2 regions of the Solibacillus sp. genome follow, and region 2 is predicted to be linked to the other one. Evidence: riboswitches for the same ligand, from Rfam matches in the RefSeq annotation. Region 2 holds a riboswitch; the other holds the start of a gene.
The links. A riboswitch is a leader RNA that binds a small molecule or an ion and turns the genes downstream of it on or off. The one in region 2 is predicted to bind preQ1.

Region 1 (4,259 bases), on a different contig from region 2:
ATGAAAAGGAGTGATAACATGCTTGGAAAAAACATAGAAAATCAGCTAATAAATTTAATTCAAACTAAAATAAATCCAGATTCAGGATATTGTTCGGTTCATTTGCAAAGGGAACAAATCGCGATGATGCGATATCGACTTAGCTTATTTCAGCAATGAGCTGTTATCATTGTACGAACGTTTTTTGCTTACAGGCAAATGGCTGAAATAGCAGGGCGAGAAGTAGATTAAGTTGATCTATAACAAATTGATACAGTTTTTACGTTTCAACCACAAGGAATACCTATATATTCAAGATGAAAATGAATTTATGCGACAAAAAATGCGAGGATACAGTATATTGGCAACATTAAATAAGCAACGTGCAGGCATAATTGAAAGTATTAAAGAACGGGGAAGTGTTTTTAGCGATGAATAATGTATTTTATAGATTTTACGAAGGTAGTGTTACAACTTGAAGCATAACTATTTTAAGTTAAATGAAGATGATATTATAAGTATTCTAAAAGATTACTTACTTACTCAACTCGATTACAATCAATCTCAAGGAAATCTGGCATTAGTTCAATCTGAAAATAATGAGATTCAATTAATCGCAGCGTTTGGGGAAGCTAGCGATGACTCTATTCATAAATTAGATTTAAAAAATTTAGCGAGCACTATACCTTTAAATGGACCTATCTCAGCATTAATGGATGAATCTCAATTTAATTTAAACTCGCCTGAAGCAAAAACAGCACTTGAAAAATTTATAGAAAAACTAGAAAACGAAGGAATCTAACAGGATTCCTTCGTTTTCTTTATGGGCTGACTTTCTTATGATACGGTTCACCTTAATTAATGTAAGTGCGGTAAAAATATATTTAGCGTACTATTCTTAATTAGGCAGATATTTTAGATAGACGCTTTTCTTTATACACTAAACCTTGCGCTAATAAAGCCGCGCCAATCATTTGCATCACTATTTTCACAAACACTTGACCAACTATAGCTGCAGGGACGGCTACCCAAGGTATAAAGCCCGCACCAATCGGACTTAATCCTACAACTACAAAAATAACTGAATCTAACAAGCCTCCTACAATTCCACTATAAAACACGCGCCACGCCATCGGTAATTTTAAACGTGTATATATTTCTGTATCTGTCGTTTCTGCTACTAAAAATGACAACGCTGAAGCTGCAACGATGACCAATGTATCTCCTAATAAATAGGACACCACTGCTGATAATACTAACGCTAAGAAAATAAAGGCATATGTCTTTTTGCGGCCGTATTTATTTTGAACTATGTCGCGGAAAATAAATGTCGCACCAATAAAGAATGAACCCATCGGTACAATAAACATTCCAAATTCAAGTGGCATAAATCTCGCTGTTACGACATTTGCCGCAACAATTGATATTAAATAAAGTAAAACTCTACTCATAAAATCCTCCTATCTTAACGATTGTGCATAAGCTTCCATTCCTTGCAGACGAAGCTTACATGCCGGACACTCCCCGCATCCATCCGCTATTATTCCGTTGTAACATGTCAATGTTTTTTGACGTACAAAATCAAACGCACCTAGCTGATCCGCTAAAGCCCATGTCTCTGCTTTATTGATCCACATGAGTGGCGTATGTATAACAAATGATGTATCCATTGATAAATTTAATGTGACATTTAATGATTTTACAAAGGCATCGCGACAATCTGGATAGCCACTAAAATCGGTTTCGCATACACCTGTCACAATATGCTTAGCGCCAATTTGGCTTGCTAAAATCCCTGCGAATGATAAAAAAACTAAATTACGACCCGGTACAAATGTAGATGGGAGCTCGCCTTCCTCTCCTTCATTTATTTCGATATCGTCACGCGTTAAAGCATTCGGTGCTAACTGATTCAAAAGCGACATATTTAAAACATGATGTCGTACGTTCAATTCCTGTGCAATATGTTTAGCGCATTCGATTTCTAGTGCATGTCGTTGTCCATAATCAAAAGTTACTACTTCTACCTCTTTAAAGTTTTTTAAAGCCCAAAACAAACACGTTGTACTATCTTGTCCGCCACTAAATACAACAACGGCTTTTTCATGCTTCATTATTTTTCCCCTCTCTTTGCATGCAAAATTTATTGAATAAAGAAATTATCGATTATCAATTTTTTCAGGATATAAATCATGATTCATTAAACGATAGTTTGCTATTTCTTCATATTTCGTACCTGGACGACCGTAGTTACACCACGGATCGATTGAAATACCCCCACGTGGCGTAAACTTGCCCCATACTTCAATATAGCGAGGATCTAAAAGTTTAATCAAATCATTCATAATAATATTTACACAATCTTCGTGGAAATCACCGTGGTTTCGGAAACTAAATAAATATAATTTTAATGACTTACTTTCCACTATTTTTTTATCTGGAATATATGAAATATACATCGTTGCAAAATCCGGTTGCTGCGTAATCGGACAAAGACTTGTAAACTCTGGGCAATTAAATTTTACAAAATAATCACGGTTTACATGTAAATTGTCGACAGACTCTAATACTTCTGGTGCATATGCAAATGTGTAATTCACATTTTGATTCCCTAATAACGTTAAATCCTCTAATCCTTCTGTTTGGTGACGACCAGACATAAAAAAACCTCCTTAAGTTAATACCGTAGTATTCCAAGGAGGGCTAGCTGTAACGACTATAAACAAACTATTAGAGGCATAAAAAAAGCCACATCCGATATGGACATGGCGTAATATACATGTATCCATAGTTTTTTATAGAGGGTATCAGCTATGAACCTCTCCTGAACAACTCAGGTATTTCATTGTTTTTCATTTTATTATATATATTGTCATATGTAAATTAATATTTCTAAAATAATTTGAACTTACTTAAGATTCCCTATCATTTTACTGTCCTGAATTACACGCCTCTTTTATTTCCCCATATGAGAGTATGCAGCTGTGGAAGAACTTTAACATCGTTTAATTGTTCATCCATCATCACTTGATCAATGAGCATTTCATACTTTGCCAATAGATAGTTTGCTAATTGTCCTGTGTCTAAAGAGGTAATGTCATCATTTCCGACTTGTAAATAAAATGGGGTGTCTGGGTATCGTCGATGTACTTCTTTTGCATACTCATAATCCTCTTGATTAAACACGACGATTTTTAGCGACACGTGCTGATTCCCATTTTGAATTTTCAACTTCTCTAAAATATGGGACAGCATCAGAAAATCTGTTGTCATGCCTGAGCTAGGTGGCTTTGGTGAAATTGTTAATTCATCGATATCGTATAGCCAATCCTGCCACTTACTTCCTTGCGTCTCTACCCCAATTTTTATATTATTTTCTTTCAAAATCGCAGTCAGTGCACCTAGGTTGAAAAGAAGAGCTGGATTTCCTCCTGAAATGGTGACAAACGAAAACCTGTTTCCACCAAGACGTTTTAACTCCGCCCATATATCCTCCGCTGTCATTTGCTTGATTAAATGCTTGCCGCTGCCATCCCATGTAAATGATGAATCGCACCAAGAACAGGCATAGTCACATCCAGCTGTGCGTACAAACATCGTCTTCTGACCTATTACCATACCCTCACCTTGAACTGTAGGACCGAAGATCTCGATTACAGGGACTTTACTCAACTTCCATCCATTCCCTTCTTGCTTCAGCATAGCTCGTAGGCGTTTCATATAGCTTAACAAACTCTACACGTGCGCCATCATAACGTTGCTCCTTTTGCAAAGCTTCACTTAACCTTTCATAAATCCAAACAACGATATTTTCAGCTGTTGTATTCATCGGTGGTAGCGTTTCATTGATATAATGATGGTCCAAGTGCGTTTCGATTTGTTGCTTCCAAATTTCCTTAATATCCCCAAAATCAATCATCAATCCTCGATCATCCGTATAGCCGCTCAAGCCTAAAATTACACGATACGTATGTCCATGTAAATTTTTACACTTTCCCTCATAGTTATGTAAATGGTGCGCGGCGTCAAACGTAAACTCTTTACTCACAAGCACCCGTTTTGAATGATACTTTAATTGACTTTTTTTTATATCTACATCCATTTTTTGTAGCTTATCGACAATTCTAAAACCTGGCATACGTTAAAATCCCCTCCACATATAAATATAAAAAAACTCCCTCGTAAAATGTTTCCGACACTTTCCAAGAGAGGTTGCTATGAATCGTTCTATTAAAACATATGAATAAAACATAAAAAGCCATGTCCTATATGGACATGGC
Region 2 (20,359 bases):
GATGTGGACCCGATCCGTCAGGCAATTGCCGACAGCTGGCCAAATGCAATCGACTCATCAGCAGCGATTGAGGAATGGGGCTTTAAAGCAAGCTACGATTTGGAAAAAATGACGGTCGATATGCTGGAAAAACTAAAAGTACGACTAGCGCAAAACGCGATTTAACTTATAGAAGCGAGTGAAACTGTTGAAAAGCAGTCACTCGCTTTTTTGTATAGGCGCATGCGAAATTCCTCGATGCGGGAGACCTTAAAAGCAAAATCCTATAATATCCGCTTTCTATAATAAAATGAAAACTCTGCATTATTGACTAAATATTTTCATTTTTCAGTATATTACATTAAAATGATATTGGGGGAGAAATTAGGAGGTGTTTTTATCGGTAATGGGGATTGCCGGTAAAAGATAACGCCTCATAAAAGGGGGAAATATATAATGATGATGCAAACACCACTCGTTCTAACGAATATGATCAAGCGTGCAGAAACGTATTATGCACACAAAGAAATTATTTCACGTACAAGTGAGGAAAAGGTTCATCGCCTTACATACGGGCAATGGGTGAAACGCACAAGAAGACTGGCGCATGCATTAACAAAGCTAGGCATGGAGCGCGGCGACAAGATTGCGTCATTTGCCTGGAATCAGCACCGCCATTTAGAAGCGTATTTTGCGGTTCCATGTACAGGTGCAATTTTGCATATGGTCAATATTCGTCTGTCACCGGAACATATTGCGTACATTATTAATCATGCGGAAGATAAAATAATTTTAATAGATGAAGATTTAGTGCCGCTCATTGAAGAATTGCAGTCGGAGCTGAAAACAATTGAACATTACATCATTATGGCGGATGGAGAGCTGCCGGAAACAACTTTGCCTAATGTCCTGTCATACGAGGCATTGCTGGAAGAAGCAGATGAAAACTTTGCGTTCCCGGAAGATTTGGATGAAAATGCGCCGGCAAGCATGTGCTACACAAGCGCAACAACAGGAAATCCAAAAGGGGTCGTGTATACACATCGTTCGCTCGTGCTGCATTCCATGTCGATTTCAATGGTGGATACAATGGCTATTTCAGAACGTGATACGATTTTACCGATTGTTCCGATGTTCCATGTCAACGCTTGGGGGATGCCATTTGCAGCAGTGAATGTAGGAGCGACGCAAGTATTAATCGGCCCTCAGTTTACACCGGCATTAATACTGGATGTCATTGAGCAATACAATGTAACGAAAACGGCAGGGGTCCCGACAATCTGGCTTGGTGCATTGCAGGAGCAGGAAAAAAGAGCACGTAACTTATCCACATTGCAGGAAATTTTCTGTGGAGGATCGGCTTCACCAAAAGGACTTATTAAAAAATATGAAGAAATGGGCGTCAACTATATTGTGGTGTACGGTATGACGGAAACTTCACCGATTGTTTCGATGTCACGTGATATGTCACATATGGATGACTGGTCATTAGATGAAAAAATCGAAACACGCGCGATGCAAGGTTTAACGGTTCCCGGGATAGAGTCAAGCATCGTCAATGAAAACGGTGAAGTACCTTGGAATGGCGAAACAATGGGCGAGCTGCGTTTGCGTGGTCCATGGATTGCAGCAGAATATTATAAAGATGAACGTACAGCGGAAGCATTTTCTGATGGTTGGCTATATACAGGAGATATCGCGGTTCGTTCAAAAGAGGGATTCATTAAAATAACAGACCGAACGAAAGACCTGATCAAATCCGGTGGTGAGTGGATATCGTCAGTTGATTTGGAAAATGCGCTTATGTCGCATGAAGCGGTATTTGAAGCGGCAGTGATTGCCATTCCACACGCGAAATGGCAAGAGCGTCCGCTGGCATGTGTTGTCCTGAAAGAGGGAGCACATGCCACTAAAGAAGAGCTGACGGCATTTTTGGAAGGTCAATTTGCAAAGTGGTGGCTGCCGGACGATATCGTCTTCTTAACGGAAATTCCGAAAACTTCTGTCGGGAAATTCTTAAAGGCAAAGCTACGTGAAAATGTGAATGAAATTTATCCACAGCTCCAACTATAAATTGAAATGATGGGAACGCTCTGAATTACCGGGCGTTTCCTTTTTTATTTTTTTACTAGAATAAAAAGGAAAGGTGTGCAAAAATAATGGCAAGTTAATTTCAATTAAAGAAGGTGCGGAAATTGCGAATTTTAGTAGCGGACGATGATCATACATTGTGTGAAAACATCGCGAAAATATTGAAGCTCGATTTTTATGCGGTTGATTCCGTATTTGATGGAGCGGAAGCGAAGGATTTAATCGATTATTATCAATACGATCTGCTCGTACTCGACTGGATGATGCCGGAAGCTTTAGGAACTGAAGTTTGTCGGTATGCACGGAGCAAAGGGTTTGATGGCGGGATATTGATGCTGACGGCAAAAGATGCAACGGAAAACATTATCGAAGGATTGGATAATGGCGCGGATGACTATATGGTGAAGCCATTTAAAATGGAGGAGCTTCGCGCAAGAGTCCGGGCACTGTTGCGTCGGAAAAATAAGATGTTGGAAGAGGAAATCAGCGTAGGGGCACTGAAACTTAATAAAAACAAGCGGACTGTTTTTATTGAGAATTTCGAAGTAAGTCTGACGAAAAATGAATTTCTGCTGCTCGAATACTTAATAGAAAACAGGGAACAAGTACTGACGCATGAACAGATGATCGACTATATTTGGGACATAGATGATAATGCCAATACGAATACGCTGGCTGCGCTCATTCGCCTAGTACGCAAGAAAATCGATATGGAAGATGAGCCGTCCTATATTCAAAGCATTCGCGGACTTGGCTACAAATTGAGGGACACCGATGTTTAGAAAAATAAAAATGCGCCTCACATGGATGAACGCCATCAGCTACTTTATTTTCCTCGTGCTGTTTTTAACTGTTTTCTATATATCCTTTGCGCAAATTTTGAACAAAGTACAGGAAAATATGGTCGAAAGTTATGCGGCTAACAATATCGATAAGTTTTTCAATATTTATAACGGACCGCCAAAGCCTCCTCAGCGTTTTGAACTTGAAGTTGATAAAGTGAGCTTCTTTTATGTCATTAACCGTGATCTGGACATTTTGTACGGCGAAGAGCTATATGCCGGATTCAATGAAGTATTGCAGGAAAATTTAACGCCGGTAGAAACGAAACAGTTTAAACGATATGACTACGAAGGCGAAACATTGCTCGTCATGACACAGGCTGTGCGCATGAAAGGGGAGACACTGGGCTATATTGCAGTTGGCCAGGATGTCACGACATATGAAGAGCTTTTGCAAAATGTGCTCATTTTACTTATCATGCTGCTGACTGTTTCAAGTATCGGCATCGGGGTATTAAGTTATTTCCTGGTGAAAAAATCGATGGCACCGATTCAGACATCATATGAGCAACAACGTCAATTTGTAGCAAATGCTTCCCATGAGCTCCGGACACCACTTGCCGTACTGTACAGCTCGCTGGAATTATTCGAAGCGCAGATGAAGCAAAAGGAAACCGATTATCCAACCGATACGATGGACGATATGAAAAATGAAGCGAATTATATGAATGACATGCTTTCAAGTTTGCTTACGCTAACACGTTCGGATCAAAATCAAATTCAGCTGACAATCAGTGAAATGGATTTATCGAACGTACTCATTCAACGAACACGCCGCTTTGCAAAAACGGTACAGCATCTATCATTTCAGCTCGATATTGAGGACGATTTGACGATTGAAGCGGATAAAATATTGGTAGAAGAACTGCTTTATATTTTACTGAAAAATGCAGTGACCTACACAACGGAAGGTACTGTTCGTGTTCGTGCATATAAAGAAACAAGCTTCGTTAAAATCGAAGTGGCGGATACCGGTATTGGCATTGCAATGGAAGATTTGCCCCACATTTTCGAAAGGTTTTACCGGGCAGATAAAATACGCAATAAATCAGGAACAGGGCTCGGACTTGCCATCGCAAAAGTGATTGCCGATCTGCATGGCGGGCAAATTACAGTAAAAAGTGAGCTGGACGAAGGGACAGTATTTACTGTTGAATTGCCGATTGTTCAAAAGTAGGAGTTATGATTAACATCCGCAACAGAAATAAAATACATGAATTATAGACTCAACTTTTCTCTTCTGGAGAAAAATTGAGTTTTTTTATTTAACCGGACCGTTTTTTCATTTTCATTTCATTTTTCCACTGTATTGTATTGCTTGTAAGGAGGAATGACTTTGAAAGTGCGTACAAGATGGCTAGTTATCCCAATTGTTTTAACGGTTGCTGTTGTAATCGCTGCAGTTTATGGGCTGAAGTATTTCAACGTAGAAAAATCAACAGCAGGCTATGACTATAAAGAGCAGTTGTTTAACGAAGATGAACTCGGAGTCGTAGAAATAACGGTGAGTGACAGCAACTGGAATAAAATTTTAAACAATCCGACTGCCGAGGAATATGTGGAAGCAAAAGTAACGATCAACGGTGAAGCATATGACAATGTAGGGGTTCGTGCAAAAGGCAACTCCTCATTATCAAGTGTGGCGAACAGCGATTCTGAGCGTTACAGCCTAAAAGTCGATTTTGCCCAATATGATACGAACCAGACATTTTACGGTTTGGAGAAAATTAATCTAAACAATAACTTTTCAGATACAACACAAATGAAGGAATTTGTTTCATACGAACTGATGGAACAGCTGGGAATCGCGACACCGGCACACTCTTATGTGAAGGTACTCGTGAACGGTGAATATTACGGACTGATGCTGGCCGTTGAAGAGATCGGAGAAGCCTTTGCGAAAACAAATTTCGGATCGACGGAAGGGTTTATTTTTAAACCGGAAGGCGATGGCAGTGATTTAGTCTATAAATCGGATGAGACAGATGATTACGCTGGTATTTTCGATGAAGTAAAAATGAACAAACAAACGGCTGAAAAAAATTCGAATATCATCAACATGATGAAAGAACTTAGCGAGGGTGACACCTCTTCAGTAGATATCGACCAGATAGCCCGTTATTTCGCATTAAATACGGCGCTTGTCAGCATGGACAGTTATCAAGGCTCATTCAAGCATAACTACTATTTATATGAAGATGAAAACGGACAATTCTCGGTTATTCCATGGGATTATAACATGGCATTCGGCGGATTTGGCGGTGGGGGCGGTCGTCCGGACGGGCAAGCCAATGTCAATACGGATGGCGGGCAGAATAATAAAACACAAACAGAAGAACCCGTAAACAATCCGCCACAGATGAACGGTGGCATGGGTGGCGGCATGATGCTTAACGAAACGATCATAACCGAATCCAATATAAATTTCAGTATTAAGGAGCCTGTATCCGGAACAACCGTTGATGCACGCCCATTATTGGAAATTATTTTAGAGGACGAAGAAGCGCGGGAATTATATGACGGTTATTTAGAAAAAATCGCGGCTGAAATTTTAACAGAACAAAATGTACTTGCGATTACAACTGAATTACAAGATCTGCTGCAGGAAGCAATAGATGAAGATCCATCCAAATTTGCAACGACAGAGCAATTTCTGGCAGGAGTGAGTGGTGAACAAAGCTTGCCGGAATTTGCAAAACAGCGCGGCGAATCGATTTTAAAGCAACTTGCCGGTGAAATTGAAGGTGTATCTGGTGCGGGTTCAGGATTTGGCGGAGGCCAGGGCGGTGAAATGAATGGCGAAATGCCGGAAATGAACGGGCAAGCCCCACCGGATTTCGAGGATAACGGGCAAGGGAATGCCAACCAAGGGCGCGGTAATCGCCCACAAAGAGGACAGCTACCCGCAAACGGCGAAAACGGAGCACAAGACCGACCACCAGAAATGAACGGTGAAATGCCGAACTTTGAAAACATGCCCCAAATGAACGGCATGCCAGGGCAGCAACTTGTAAAAGACGCGGCAACAGGCAATTCAAAACAGACGATTATCATATTGGCAGCTTCCTTTGCAGCAGTCACCATCGCAATCGTTGCTGTTTTAATCCTAAGCAGAAGAAAATATAAAAAGGGGTGAGCAAGGTGTCAAAACAAACATCCTATAATCAAAATGGCCGCAGTGAAATGAAATTCGGGATTACGTATATCGACTATCAAATTTTAAAAATGAAGCTGCGTCATATGATGAAGCTTGATCCGCATGCAAATGCAAACGGGCGTTATCTTATCCGTTCCTGTTATTTCGACAACTTCGACAACAAGGTAATGAACGAAAAGAAGGAAGGCTTTTTAAACCGGGATAAATACCGCGTACGAATCTACAACAAAAGCGATGCGGTTATTCATCTTGAGCGTAAATCGAAGCGCAATAACCAGACATACAAATCTAAATGCCCGTTGACAAAAAAGGAATTTGAGCGATTACGTGTAAATGATTTCGAATGGATGAAAGATGATGAGCGTTCATTAATTCGCGATTTGTACAAAGACATTAGACTGTATCACCTGAAACCAACAACCGTTGTCGACTATGAACGTGAAGCCTACTTGTATGAGCATGGCAATGTGCGTATAACATTCGATTGCAAAGTACAGACAAGCTTGCGCAATACGGATATGTTCGACAAAAACTTACCAATGGTCGATGTACTAGATCAAAATGAAGTCATTTTGGAAGTGAAGTATGACGAGTACCTGCCGACAGTCATTAAAATGTTGCTGCAGGGTATTCATACGCGTCATGAAGCATATTCAAAATATCAGTTAAGCCGCATGTTTGGCTAAAAAATAGGAGGAATTTTAAGTGTTTACATTATTAGCAGCAACGAATATCACCAATTTTGATGATATTTTCAAATCGAGTTTCCTAGAAAAGACGTCCAGCTTTTCTTTAATCGACGCATTGATTGGACTGGCGAGTGCCTTTTTATTAGGTGTATTTATTTACTTCATATATAAGAAAACGTTTAATGGCGTTGTGTACTCTCATTCGTTCAATATTTCGCTGATGATTATGGCTATGGCAACAGCACTTGTCATTATGGGGATCAGTCAAAACGTTCTATTATCACTTGGTATGGTCGGTGCATTATCAATCGTTCGTTTCCGTACACCGATTAAAGACCCGATGGATTTAATATTCCTGTTTTGGTCAGTAGTAGTCGGAATTTTATGTGGTGCAGGATTTATTCCTTTAGCGGTAATTGGTTCAGTCATTATTGGAGCAGTCATTATTGTTTTCCAAAATAAAATTGTGATCGAAAACCCGTACTTAGTTGTTGTTCGATTTGAGCATGAAGAAACAAATGCAGTAATTGAAAGATTGTTGAGAGAAGCTTCAAAACGTTATTTATTAAAATCAAAATCGGTGATGAATGATGAACAAATGGAAGTAACCTATGAAGTACGCCTAAAGGGGAATGATGCTGCTTTCGTATCAACATTATCAAAAGTAGACGGTGTATCGTCAGCGGTAATGTTAAGCTATGACGGCAACTTCACAGCATAAAAACAGGGAGTGTAATAATGAAAAAAACTATAATCGGTATCACATTGATGACTTCACTTTTGTTGGCGGCATGTGGTAATACAGATAACGAGATTGTCGCAACAACTGCTTACGGGGATATTACAAAATCCGGATTTTATGAACAGATGAAAGAAATAGCCGGAACAACTCTTTTGGAACAAGTCGTAATCGATAAGATTTTAACGGATCAGTATGAAGTGTCGGACAAAGAAATAGAGGAGCAGCTCGAAACGTATAAAGAAATGTACGGAGAAAGCTTTGAATCGGCTTTGGCGACGAATGGCTATACAGAAGAAACATTCAAAGATACAATACGTTTCCAATTGCTCCAGCAAAAAGCGATGGAAGATGTTGAAGTAACAGAAGAAGAAATCGAGACCTATTATGAGCAAGGAAAATATGAGCTTCATACACGCCACATTTTAGTCGAGACGGAAGAAGAGGCGCAGCAATTGTATGAGCAGATTTCGGAAGGCGGCGATTTTGAAGCGATTGCTAAAGAAAACTCGCAGGATAGCGAAACGGCCGAAAACGGCGGCGATCAAGACTGGCTGTCCATTGCTGATATGGAAACAACATTTGCAGATACAGCGTATGCATTAGAAACTGGAGAAGTATCAGAGCCGGTGGAAAGTACTTTAGGCTATGAAATTATTCAGCTAGTAGATGAACGTGAAGTGAAAGACTATGCTTCACTGGAAGAGCAAAAAGAAGAAATCAAAAAGAAAATGATAGAGCGAATAGTTGCAAATACAGAGTGGGAAACAGTAGAAGCCCGTTTGTTGAAAGAAGCCCGCGTTACGATTAAAGATGCTGATTTTAAAGATGCATTTAGCGCAACATTAAATGAAGAAGAGTAAATGAAAAATAAAAACGGGAACGCATATTAACGAGCGTTCCCGTTTTTAACTGTATTGTCTTTAAAAAAGCGTTTAATCAACGCTAGGCCAAGATTAAAGAGGAAAATGATCAGCGCAACTCGAAAGAAAGCAACGCAATATTGCCAAACGGTTGTACTTTCAATAAAAAGGTTCGGCATATTATCGACTAATGCGTAAGTAAAATAACCCGCAAGCCCAATAAAAAACAAACCGGCAAAAAAATCCTTTACAATCATCTTGAACCTCCACTAAATAGATTTAATCAAAGGATACCATATAAAGGAAACATAATATATATAGAAGAAAGTAGGATGCAAGGATATGAAAAGAGAAGGGGTCCTCCAATTCTTCAAGTCTTTGCATCCTCTTAATATGCAGTGGTTAAATTACAGCCGATTTCTTCGTTGCCTGTACAAGCGCTTCGATTGTTGCCCAGTCTTGCTCAACGAGTGCCGTAACAATTTTACTGCCGACAATTACACCGTCCGTGATATCGCCAAAGCTTTTTACATGTTCAGTCGTAGAAATACCGAAGCCTGCTAACACCGGAATATTGCTCGCTGCTTTCAAGTTAGCAAAGTGGCCTGCAAGTTCCGTGGCAAAGCTTGCACGTTCACCGGTAATACCATTGACCGTAACGGCATAAACGAATCCTTCACTTGCAGCGGCTAATTTTTTAATACGTTCAGGAGGGCTCATCAATGATACGAGCTGGACAAGTGCAATGCCGTTTTCCTTTAAAGCATCATGCAATAAGACACTTTCTTCAAAAGGCATATCCGGTACAATCAGTCCTTGAACACCACCAAGTTTTGCATCCTCTGCAAATGCTTCAATTCCATAAGCTAAAATCGGGTTTAAGTACGTCATGACAACGAGCGGAATATGGATTTCCTGTGCAAAGCTTTGCAGTTCATCCAGCACCTTTTTCAATGTCACGCCGTGTGCGAGTGCACGTTCGCCGGCTTGTTCAATTGTTGGTCCATCAGCTACAGGATCTGTAAATGGAATTCCGACCTCAATTGCGGAAACTCCGATTTGCTGAAGCTTTAATATAGTAGGTTTTAACGTTTCAAGCCCGCCATCGCCTGCCATAATATAAGGAACAAATGCTTTATCCCCTGCTGCTAATACGTTTTCAAGCTGTATTTGCAATGTCATTTCACGCCACCTCCAAGTTTATCCATTAATGTGTGAACATCTTTGTCCCCACGTCCTGATAAGCAAACGACAACAATTTCATCAGCAGGTCTGTTCTTGGCAAATTGACTTGCGTAGTAAACGGCATGCGCGCTTTCCAATGCCGGCAAAATTCCTTCTGTTTTACATAATAGCTTCACACCTTCAAGTGCCTGTTCATCTGTAACAGAAGGGTAGGCAGCACGACCTGTTTCATGTAAATGACAATGTTCTGGTCCAACTCCCGGATAATCAAGTCCTGCTGAAATTGAATGCGCTTCTTGAACAAAACCGTTATCATCCTGCAGTAAATACATAAACGCACCGTGAAGGACACCTGTTTTCCCGACATGAATTGCTGCCGCATGCTTGTCGGTATTGACACCTGAACCTGCAGCTTCCACTCCATACAATGCTACACCCTGATCCTCCACAAACGGGTAGAACATTCCGATTGCATTACTGCCGCCACCGATACAAGCAATAACTGTATCCGGAAGACGTCCTTCCTGCTGTAAAATTTGGGCACGTGTTTCATCCCCGATGACACGCTGGAAATCACGGACAATTGTAGGGAAGGGGTGTGGTCCAAGTGCCGATCCTAAAATGTAATGCGTATCTTCTATATGAGTAACCCAGTGACGCAACGCCTCATTAACCGCATCCTTCAATGTAGCGGAACCTTTTTCTACCGCAACAACTTTTGTCCCGAGCAGCTCCATACGGAAAACGTTCAGTTGCTGACGGCGTACATCTTCTGCCCCCATGTAAACGATACATTCCATATCAAGCAATGCACACGCAGTTGCTGTTGCGACACCGTGCTGACCTGCACCAGTTTCAGCAACAATTTTTTTCTTCCCCATCCGCTTTGCTAAAAGTGCTTGGCCGATTGCATTATTTATTTTATGTGCGCCAGTATGATTTAGATCTTCACGCTTTAAATAGATTTTTGCACCGCCGACTTTTTTCGTTAAACGCTCCGCAAAATAGAGGGGAGTTTCACGTCCGACATATTGCTTTAAGTAATAATCAAGTTCTTCCTGAAAAGAGGGGTCTTTTTTTGCTACCTCATATGCAAGCTCCAATTCCTCAAGTGAAGTCATCAATGTCTCAGGCACAAATTGGCCGCCGAATCGCCCGAATCGTCCTTTTACTGTCGTCATAAAATCAACTCTCCTTTTGCTGTTTCAATAAAATTCGTAATCGCTGCTGAACTTTTTCGACCATCTACTTCTACACCACTTGAAACATCTACAGCAAATGGCTCGACAAGCATAATCGCCAGTCCAACATTTTCTTCATTTAGTCCACCTGCCAAAATGACCTTTTCAAGCGGGATCTTCACTTTATCAAGCAGCATCCAGTCAAAGGATTTTCCGCTTCCTCCACGGAAGTCAGTTCCAGGCGCATCGAACAAATAATAGTCCACATTATATGTCGCCGCACGTGTCACATCCTCTTCACCACGAATCGAGAACGCTTTAATTGCCGGCAGCCCGATTTCCTGAATCTGCTCGGGCGTTTCATCCCCGTGATACTGGATATAATCGAGTCCGACTTCTTTCGCAATTTGGCGAATAATGGCTTGCTCTTCATTGACAAAAACCCCGACTTTTTTGACCGTACTCGGAATTGCCTTTGCCAGTTCCGCTGCTTCCTCTACCGTTATGCGTCGTTTACTGGGCGCAAACATAAATCCGATAAAATCAGCACCTGCTTTGACGGCTGTTTCCACATGTTCAATTTCTTTTAATCCGCAAATTTTTACTTTTGTCATCGATTTTCGCCAACCTTTGCTATAATGTCGATTTGTAGTGCTTTAAGTGAATTTTTGACGTCTCCACTGCGCATTAATGCTTCTCCGACCAATATTCCTTTTGCGCCAGCATTCGCCACAAACTGGGCATCTTCCGGACCTAAAATTCCGCTTTCACTAATAAATGCTATCGGTGATGGGGGAAGAAGCTGTGCAATTTCAAGTGTTGCTGACAGTGAAACATCGAATGTTTTTAAATTCCGGTTATTCACCCCGATGATGTTTGCCCCAATGGCAAGGGCCCGCTTTAATTCATCAGCATCGTGTACTTCAACGAGCACTTCCAGCTGTTGTTCTGTCGCGTAGGCGTATAGGGATTTCAGCTGGTCTTCTGTTAATGCTGCGACAATCAACAGGATAACCGATGCTCCGGCAGCCTTCGCATAGTCGATCTGAACTTCATGAATAATGAAGTCTTTACATAAAACCGGTATGTCTACAGCATTTGCAACGGCATTTAAATCCGCATAGCTACCTTTGAAAAATGCGCGCTCTGTCAATACGGAAATACAGGCAGCACCTGCTTCTTCGTATTGTAAAGCTTGCTCAACAGGGTCGACTTCTGTCGCAATATCGCCTTTAGAAGGGGAGGCACGTTTCATTTCCGAAATTACTTGCAATGAATTGGCTGATATCAGTGTTTCGTATAGAGAAGGGCGAACCTTATCAATTGTTAAAAACACAGGCTTTGTCGAAAGCAATTGTGGCAGCTCAGTCTTTTTTTGGTCAATAATCCGGTCTAAAATTGTCATTTTACGGGTTCCTCCTGTATCTGTTCTTGGCTATAGGCAACGATATTTTCTAGCTTTTCATAAGCGCGTCCTGACATAATGCTGTCCTTCGCCATATCGATTCCTTCCTTCATCGTCTCGGCAAGCCCATATGCAAAGAAACCAATACCGGCATTTAAAAGAACCGTATCAAAATACACACTTTGTTTGCCTTTAAGTAAGTCACGCATAATGTCCGCATTTTCAGCAGGAGTGCCACCGCGAATTGCAGAAAGTGGCTGTGCGGCTAAGCCGACATCTTCAGCACGCAGTTTAAATGGGATCATGTCCCCCCGGTCTAACAGAACAAAAGTATTCTCACCATCCAGCGATGCTTCATCCATCCCTTGTGCACCTGACACGACGATTGCACGTTCACGTCCTAGCATATGGAGCACTTCCGCATAATCGGTCGTGAAGTTAGGTCGGTTAATGCCGACAAACTGTGTTTTTAACGGGACAGGGTTTGTCAGGGGGCCGACCAAATTGAAAATTGTCGGCTTGCCGATTGCCTGTCGTACTTCACCAATCCGTTTTAACTTCGGATGCATATTCGGAGCATGCAAGAAGGCGATACCATGCTGTCTGAGCAGTTCGGATGTTTGCTCGATATTCGGCAGCAGCGTAATGCCAAGTGCCTCCAACACATCCGAACTTCCTGAGGCACTTGATACTTTCCGGTTGCCGTGCTTAGCTACTGAAATGCCGCCACCTGCCAGTACAAATGCGGATGTTGTACTAATATTGAAGCTTTGAAGTCCATCACCGCCTGTGCCGCAGTTATCGATATAAATGCCTTCGGGTACGTCGACAGCAACTGCATGTGATTTCATTACTGAAGCTAAGCCTGCAACTTCATGTGCTGTTTCTCCTTTTGCGCTTATCGCCGTTAAAAATGAGGCGATCTGTTCTTTCGGTGTTTGCTCATTAAAAATTAGCTGTGCCGCCCGCTGCATTTCCTCAAAAACTAAGTGCTCTTTTCGCTCAATCTGTTCAATGTATGGAAGTAAAGACATGTTCATCATCCTTTCAGTAAAGAGTGGAATGGCGCTTCTTCATCTGCTTCCGAGTGAAGCTGTGCGACATTTCCTTGAATTATTATCGTCTGTTCAGGTGTTGTGAAATCGACCTGACCATTAAAGCCGATATAGCCGATTAAGCCTTGTGCTGGTAATAGCCCTTTCACGACATCGATTGCATGAAGGGTAGGGCTTAACGTACTTGTTGTAACATTGGCAAGCTGCTGCACCGAATTTTCTGTACTATAGCGTTCGATTGACGGAGCATCATTTGTAACGGAAATATTTCCGTTCCTTACTTGCATGTAGTTTGATTTTGATGTGCCGATTACTGTGCAATCATCAAATTCGACATAGTACATATATGGCGCAGCGTGTTCGACGCGCATTTTTCGATAAAGGGAAAGGGCCTCTCCTGTAAATTGCGCACGATAACGTCCATTTTCCTCTTTTTCGACATGTTGTAATGTATAGGGCGACTGTTCAGGTGTTGGTGTTGTAAACAGCTGTTCAATCAATTGATCAATATTTAGTTCTACTTGCTCTGCTTCAATATTTGTATGGAAAACAGCGATTTCATCTGTTAAATGATCAAAAATAACGAGCGTATCGTAAACATGAAACTGCAGTTCAGGCAATGGCTTCTGCAATGCGTGAATATAGCCAATTCCGCCACCTGTAAACGGATATTCCGTATGTGATGAAATACGCGGCATCACCTGCTTTAATAGTTGGATCAGCTCGCCTTCATATGTGTAGGCTTTACTGGAATGATGTGCATAATCTAAAAGCTGATCATCAGTCCCGATATATGTTTTGCGCGGGTTGACACCGATGAACGAATAGCGTCCATTGCCATCATATTTAGAGGAACTTTCCAATAAAAACTTCCGTTCACCTTGCAGTCGCTGGAAAATAGAAATCGGTGTCAGTAAATCCCCATTTACTTTTTTCATTGATGTACGAAAATGTTGCTGAACTACCATTTGAAACACTCCTTTTTTGAAATAAACTACGCCTTTACGATTCAGATTATTTAGCAATCTTGTAATTAATATAAAGCTTTGCTGAATAAAAAAAATCGCCCTCAGCAAAAGAATTAACTTTTGCTGAGGACGATCTGCACCGCGTTGCCACCTCGTTTGAAGCAACTGAAAAAACCTTGCTTCCACTTAAACCTGATAACGGCAGGGTACCGTCCGCCGACTAACGCCAGCAGCTTTCATAAGGCCCATTCACATTTACCTTTTGGCGTATTTTCACCAGCCATACGCTCTCTGGACAAAACGGTAAATGCTACTCTTCTTATTCAACAATTTACTCAACTAAGCTCAACTAAACGAAAACGGTGGTCACGCTCCCGCAACCTGCTACCGTAAATAACATTTGAATTATGCTTTATTCTAACACTGAAAAATGAAATGTCAAACAATTCTAAAACATTTTTGCTGAATAAAAAACCAGCTGACATAAAAAAAGTCAGCTGGTGAAACAATCGATATTAGATTAATTTTTTGAAATCCAATCGTTTATTTAAAGTGTACATAATCGGTGCTCCAACCGCCAATACAACAAATTCTCCAAATGCTACAAACAGCCAAGTTTCCCAGAACGGGAAGCCAAGCACGATATTCAGCTGTGCTGCAATGATAAACATTGTAAACGTAAATAGTGTTGTATTAATAACTAGACGAGCCCAAATGTTTTTCACAAACTTACAAATGAATATGAAAATTCCCAGTGTAATAATCGTATGTCCGACACCAAATACTAAGTCGATTGGACCGATCGAAGACATCAGGAAATTGGATATAAAAACACCTAAAACTACACCTAACATATAGCGCGGATTAAATGCGACTAAATGGTTAAAAATTTCGGCAATACGGAACTGTACTTGCCCAAAGCTAATTGGCGCAACAAGTATTGTGACAGCAATATATAATGCTGCAATAATAGCACTCGCTGCAATAAACTTTACCTTCATATGGAAATCCTCCTAGTTTTTTAACGTGGGATGGTTACGAACCACGCAAAGCAACTGCAATCATAGCAATATTGAAAATAAAAGTAAAGATATATAGTACTTTTTTTTCATTAAAACCTCAAAAAAATTGTAAAGAGTAAAAAGTTCAACAAACCGCGTTGCTTAGCGGTTTGAAGTGTATCAACTAAATTCCAAAATGAGGCACATTACCTAGAATGAATTCAGAACATTCCAAATGTTATTGACTATCTAAATATGACGCGGTAATATTATTTCAATACTTCATCGAAATGAAGTTCGGCGCTTTAAATCGATAAAGTTAACTAGGGGGAAATAAGATGAGAAAAAATTTAATGAAGCTGTCCTTTTTATTATTCGGGCTTCTTTTATTATTAGCTGCTTGTGGCGGGGAAGAGAGCGACACATCTTCGAACGAGACGTCAAATGGCGAAGCTGTAGATACAACTCAAGCAGATAGCGACAAAACTTTTAAAATCGGAACAACACAGATTGTTGAGCATCCTTCATTAGATGCAGCAAAAGAAGGATTTAAAAAAGCAATTGAAGATGCAGGTATTAAAGCAGAATACGTAGACAAATCTGCGAACAATGATAACAGTGCGAACATGACAATCGCCCAGCAGTTAGTCGGGGATAATGTAGATTTGATTTTCGCGAACTCAACACCTTCAGCGCAGGCTGCAAAAAGTGCAACTTCTGATATTCCGGTTATCTTTACATCGGTAACGGATGCAGTAGGTGCAGAATTGATCGAGTCAATGGCAACACCTGGTGCTAACGTAACAGGTACGATTGATTTACATCCGGAAACAATGCCGAAAACAGTTGCTTTCCTAAAAGAACTAGGGGCAAAAAATATAGGGATGGTATATAACGCTGGTGAACAAAATTCAGTTGCACAAATTGCGGCAGTGAAAGAAATTGCAGCAAAAGAAGGCGTAACTATTGTGGAAGCAGCGGTATCTGCTTCATCGGAAGTACGTCAGGCAGCAGAGTCACTAGTAGGAAAAGTAGATGCATTTTATATTATTACAGATAATACGGTCGTATCGGCACTTGAATCTGTAATCGAAGTAGCAGATGCAAACAAATTACCGCTTATTGTCGGTGAGCTTGATTCAGTAGAGCGCGGCGGTTTAGCAGCATACGGTTTCGAATACTACGATATCGGCTATGAAGCAGGGCAAATGGCAGCACAAATTTTATTGGAAGGCAAAACACCTTCAGAAGTTCCGGCTGCATACCCGGCTAACCTGAAACTAGTAATCAATAAAGCTACTGCAGAAAACCTAGGCTTGGAAATTAAGCCTGAATGGGAAGCAGAAGTACAATAGTTCATTTTTATTTATACAAAAAGCAAGTCAGCCTAAACAGGTATAAAATGTTTAGGCTGACTTGCTTAAAACTTTTAAAAAAGTCAGGAGATGATTCGAGATGTTTACAGCTATGTTTGGGTCAGTGGAGCAAGGGATCATCTATGCAATTATGGCACTTGGGGTTTATTTGACATTCCGTGTGCTGGATTTTCCGGATTTAACGGTTGATGGAAGCTTTGTAACGGGGGCAGGTACGGCAGCGATGATGATCGTGCTTGGCTATAATCCGCTCCTTGCCACATTGGTCGCAACAGTTGCTGGATTTATTGCTGGATGTATGACAGGAATTTTACACACTAAAGGGAAAATAAATCCGCTGCTTGCAGGGATTTTAATGATGATTGCTCTCTATTCGATTAATCTTCGAATTATGGGGCTAAGCTCAGATACCGGTGTAACCCGACCAAATATTCCACTATTAAATTCAGAAACAGTTTTTTCGACGTTCGGCTCTTTCTGGTCGAATTTAGGCATTGATTCAGCAATTACAAACGTACTGAAATCAATGGGCTTAGCTTCTGTTCCAACAACTTGGGGAATTTTAATTTTAATGATTATTGTTACAACGGTTATTAAACTAGTAGTAGACTGGTTCTTAAAAACAGAAATCGGTCTCGCAATCCGTGCAACAGGCGATAATAAACGAATGATCCGCAGCTTTTCGGCAAATACCGATTCATTAGTCATTTTAGGACTGGGAATTTCAAATGGTATGGTAGCATTATCGGGTGCATTAATTGCCCAGTATACAAAGTTTGCCGATGTCGGTTTAGGTATAGGTATGATTGTTGTCGGTTTGGCATCTGTAATTATTGGTGAAGCAATTTTCGGAACAAAATCGATTGTTCGTGTCACATTTGCAGTTATTGCCGGGGCAATAATTTACCGAATGATTTACGCATTGGCGTTACGTGTAAAATGGCTTGACTCGGGTGATATGAAATTAATTACGGCGGTTATCGTTATTTTAGCGCTAGTAATACCGCAAATCGTAGGGAAATATAAAGAGAAAAAGAGAAAAGCAAAACGTTTGGAAGAACGTCTCGCATTACAGCAGACAAAAGTAGATATTGAGCAGGGAGGGAAGAGCCTTGCTTAAATTAGATGGCATTAATAAAGTATTTAACGAAGGTACACCCGATGAGAAAATTGCACTGGACAATATTAACTTGCATTTGGCACCTGGTGATTTCGTTACAATTATCGGTAGTAACGGTGCCGGAAAATCGACAATGATGAATATGATTTCCGGAGCGTTAACACCAGATTTCGGCACTGTCGAAATTAACGGCAATGATTTAACCCGCCTGCCTGAATATAAGCGTGCTGTCCATATCGGCCGTGTTTTTCAGGATCCGATGGCAGGTACAGCACCAACGATGACAATTGAAGAAAACTTGGCGATTGCCTATTCACGTAACACGAAACGTTCATTGCGCTTCGGTGTTGATAAAAAGCGTCGTGAGTTTTTTAAAACATCATTGGAAAAACTGCATTTGAATTTGGAAAACCGATTATCGGCTAAAGTCGGATTACTATCCGGCGGGGAACGTCAGGCATTAAGTTTATTAATGGCGACATTTACGAAGCCTTCGATTTTACTGCTTGATGAACATACAGCTGCACTTGACCCGTCACGCGCTGAACTTATTACAAAGCTGACGAAAGAGCTGGTCGAGGAAAGCCGGCTGACGACACTGATGGTCACGCATAATATGCAGCAGGCGCTCGATTTGGGTAATCGCCTCATTATGATGGATAAAGGTCAAATCATCCTGGAAGTCGGTGAAGACCGTAAACAGGACTTGACGATTCCGGATTTAATGCACGAGTTCGAACAAATCCGCGGCGAAAAAATGAATTCAGACCGCGCGTTGTTAGGCTAAATGAAAAGTTCCAGACAGATAAAGCAAAAACTCGATTTTCTCCGAGAGAAAATCGAGTTTTTATAATTCATTTTAAACTAGCAACGCAAACAGTGTACTGTCGTTATTTACTTCTTTGTACTCAAAACCGTTTGCGTGCATACGTTCAATTAATCCTGCGTGGTCTTCGCGATGTGCAAGTTCAATGCCGACCAATGCTGGACCACTTTCTTTATTGTTCTTCTTCGTATATTCAAACGTTGTAATATCATCATTCGGACCAAGCACTTCCGTTAAAAATTGGCGTAATGCTCCAGAACGCTGAGGGAAACTTACGATGAAATAGTGCAGCAGCCCTTCATAAATCAGCGAGCGCTCTTTAATTTCCTGCATTCGTCCTATATCGTTATTTCCTCCCGAAATAATGATGACTACCGATTTTCCGAGAATTTGCTCTGCGTAAAAGTCGAGTGCAGCAACCGATAATGCTCCAGCAGGCTCGGCAATAATTGCATGCTTATTATATAGATCTAAAATAGTCGTACATACTTTGCCTTCCGGAACGGCGATAATATCATCCAAATAGTGACGGCATACTTCATATGTATCATTCCCAACACATTTAACAGCAGCCCCATCAACGAATTTATCGATCGAATCCAAAGAAACCGCTGCTCCATTTTGGAAAGCAGATTTCATGCTAGCTGCACCAGCAGGCTCCACACCGATAACTTTACTCGAAGGGGATAAGTTTTTAATGTAGGAAGAGACGCCAGACATTAAGCCACCACCGCCTATACTGCCAAATACATAATCGATCGGTTCTTCGATGTCATTCATAATTTCAACCGCCACTGTTCCTTGGCCAGCCATTACATCTGCATCATCGAACGGGTGGATGAAAATGCGATTCTCCTGCTCACAATAGGCAAGTGCGCTTTCCGCAGAGTCATCAAATGTATCTCCTGCCAGCACAATCTCCACAAAGCTTCTGCCAAACATCCGTACCTGATCGATCTTTTGTTTCGGTGTTGTTTTCGGCATAAAGATTGTCGCTTTAATTTCCAGCTTTGCGCACGCATAGGCAACACCTTGTGCATGATTGCCGGCACTTGCACAGACGACACCTGATGCACGAGCCTCAGTTTCAATTTTTTTAATTTTATAGTAGGCACCACGTAATTTAAATGAGCGAACATGCTGCAAATCTTCACGCTTAAAGTAAATTTTTGCCCCATACTTTTCTGATAAATATTCGTTTAATTGCAGGGGTGTATGTACAACAACATCTTTTAAAAAATGATGTGCGATTAATACGTTTTCGACTGCAATCGTATTCGGTTGAGTAACTCCCATATCCATGTAACCTCCGTCATCTGATTAAAGATTATATTATTCTATCATAAATTTATGTCGTAATGGCTTAAAAATTCTGTAAATTATGAAAATTCATCAATACGCCATAATGAAAGCGTTTTAATAGAGAAATCGAGCATTGATTCAGACAAGATTCCCTTCAAATTGGTACGCACACTAAATTTCATTGAAGTGCATATCCATGAACGGAACAGGTAAAGCTTATGTATGTACCAAGTCGTAAATCACCTCCCAATGTTTAGTTGAAAAGCAAAGGGGAAAAATAAATTATTGTGGCATGACAATTTTGCGGATAGGAAAAACTTATTGGCAAGCGTCTAAAATCATATAATCAGGAGGAATAGGGATGACTAAAACAGCGATTATCACAGGTGGAGGCAGCGGGTTAGGACAGGCAACAGCCATCCGTATGGCTCAGGAAGGTATTAATATTGCGGTAGTGGATGTCAGTGAAAAAGGCGGAAACGAAACAGTTGAACAAGTAAAAGCGCATGGCGTAGACGCTATTTTCATTAAAGCGGATGTATCAAAAGCTGAGGAAGTAAAAAACTATGTTGAAGAAACA

Region 1: another riboswitch for preQ1. It lies ahead of queF (preQ(1) synthase); the one in region 2 lies ahead of ABS917_RS08155 (QueT transporter family protein).

What each region holds. Positions count from the first base shown of each region.
Region 1 covers NZ_JBELZM010000007.1:114,932-119,190, forward strand. The annotation lists gene ABS917_RS09175 (hypothetical protein) at 455-781, shown strand; gene ABS917_RS09180 (VUT family protein) at 882-1,430, opposite strand; gene queC (7-cyano-7-deazaguanine synthase QueC) at 1,440-2,093, opposite strand; gene queF (preQ(1) synthase) at 2,139-2,639, opposite strand; PreQ1 riboswitch class I at 2,761-2,807, opposite strand; gene queE (7-carboxy-7-deazaguanine synthase QueE) at 2,923-3,651, opposite strand; gene queD (6-carboxytetrahydropterin synthase QueD) at 3,644-4,117, opposite strand.
Region 2 covers NZ_JBELZM010000006.1:94,116-114,474, reverse strand. The annotation lists gene ABS917_RS08230 (L-threonine 3-dehydrogenase) at 1-165, shown strand, start outside; gene ABS917_RS08225 (long-chain fatty acid--CoA ligase) at 439-2,052, shown strand; gene ABS917_RS08220 (response regulator transcription factor) at 2,175-2,852, shown strand; gene ABS917_RS08215 (sensor histidine kinase) at 2,845-4,089, shown strand; gene ABS917_RS08210 (CotH kinase family protein) at 4,255-6,048, shown strand; gene ABS917_RS08205 (polyphosphate polymerase domain-containing protein) at 6,054-6,755, shown strand; gene ABS917_RS08200 (DUF4956 domain-containing protein) at 6,775-7,479, shown strand; gene ABS917_RS08195 (peptidylprolyl isomerase) at 7,497-8,360, shown strand; gene ABS917_RS08190 (sulfate permease) at 8,387-8,617, opposite strand; gene trpA (tryptophan synthase subunit alpha) at 8,763-9,542, opposite strand; gene trpB (tryptophan synthase subunit beta) at 9,539-10,726, opposite strand; gene ABS917_RS08175 (phosphoribosylanthranilate isomerase) at 10,723-11,340, opposite strand; gene trpC (indole-3-glycerol phosphate synthase TrpC) at 11,337-12,131, opposite strand; gene trpD (anthranilate phosphoribosyltransferase) at 12,128-13,165, opposite strand; gene ABS917_RS08160 (metal ABC transporter ATP-binding protein) at 13,171-14,154, opposite strand; T-box leader at 14,277-14,490, opposite strand; gene ABS917_RS08155 (QueT transporter family protein) at 14,670-15,155, opposite strand; PreQ1 riboswitch class I at 15,162-15,206, opposite strand; gene ABS917_RS08150 (ABC transporter substrate-binding protein) at 15,494-16,510, shown strand; gene ABS917_RS08145 (ABC transporter permease) at 16,611-17,651, shown strand; gene ABS917_RS08140 (ABC transporter ATP-binding protein) at 17,644-18,438, shown strand; gene ilvA (threonine ammonia-lyase IlvA) at 18,511-19,779, opposite strand; gene ABS917_RS08130 (SDR family NAD(P)-dependent oxidoreductase) at 20,141-20,359, shown strand, end outside.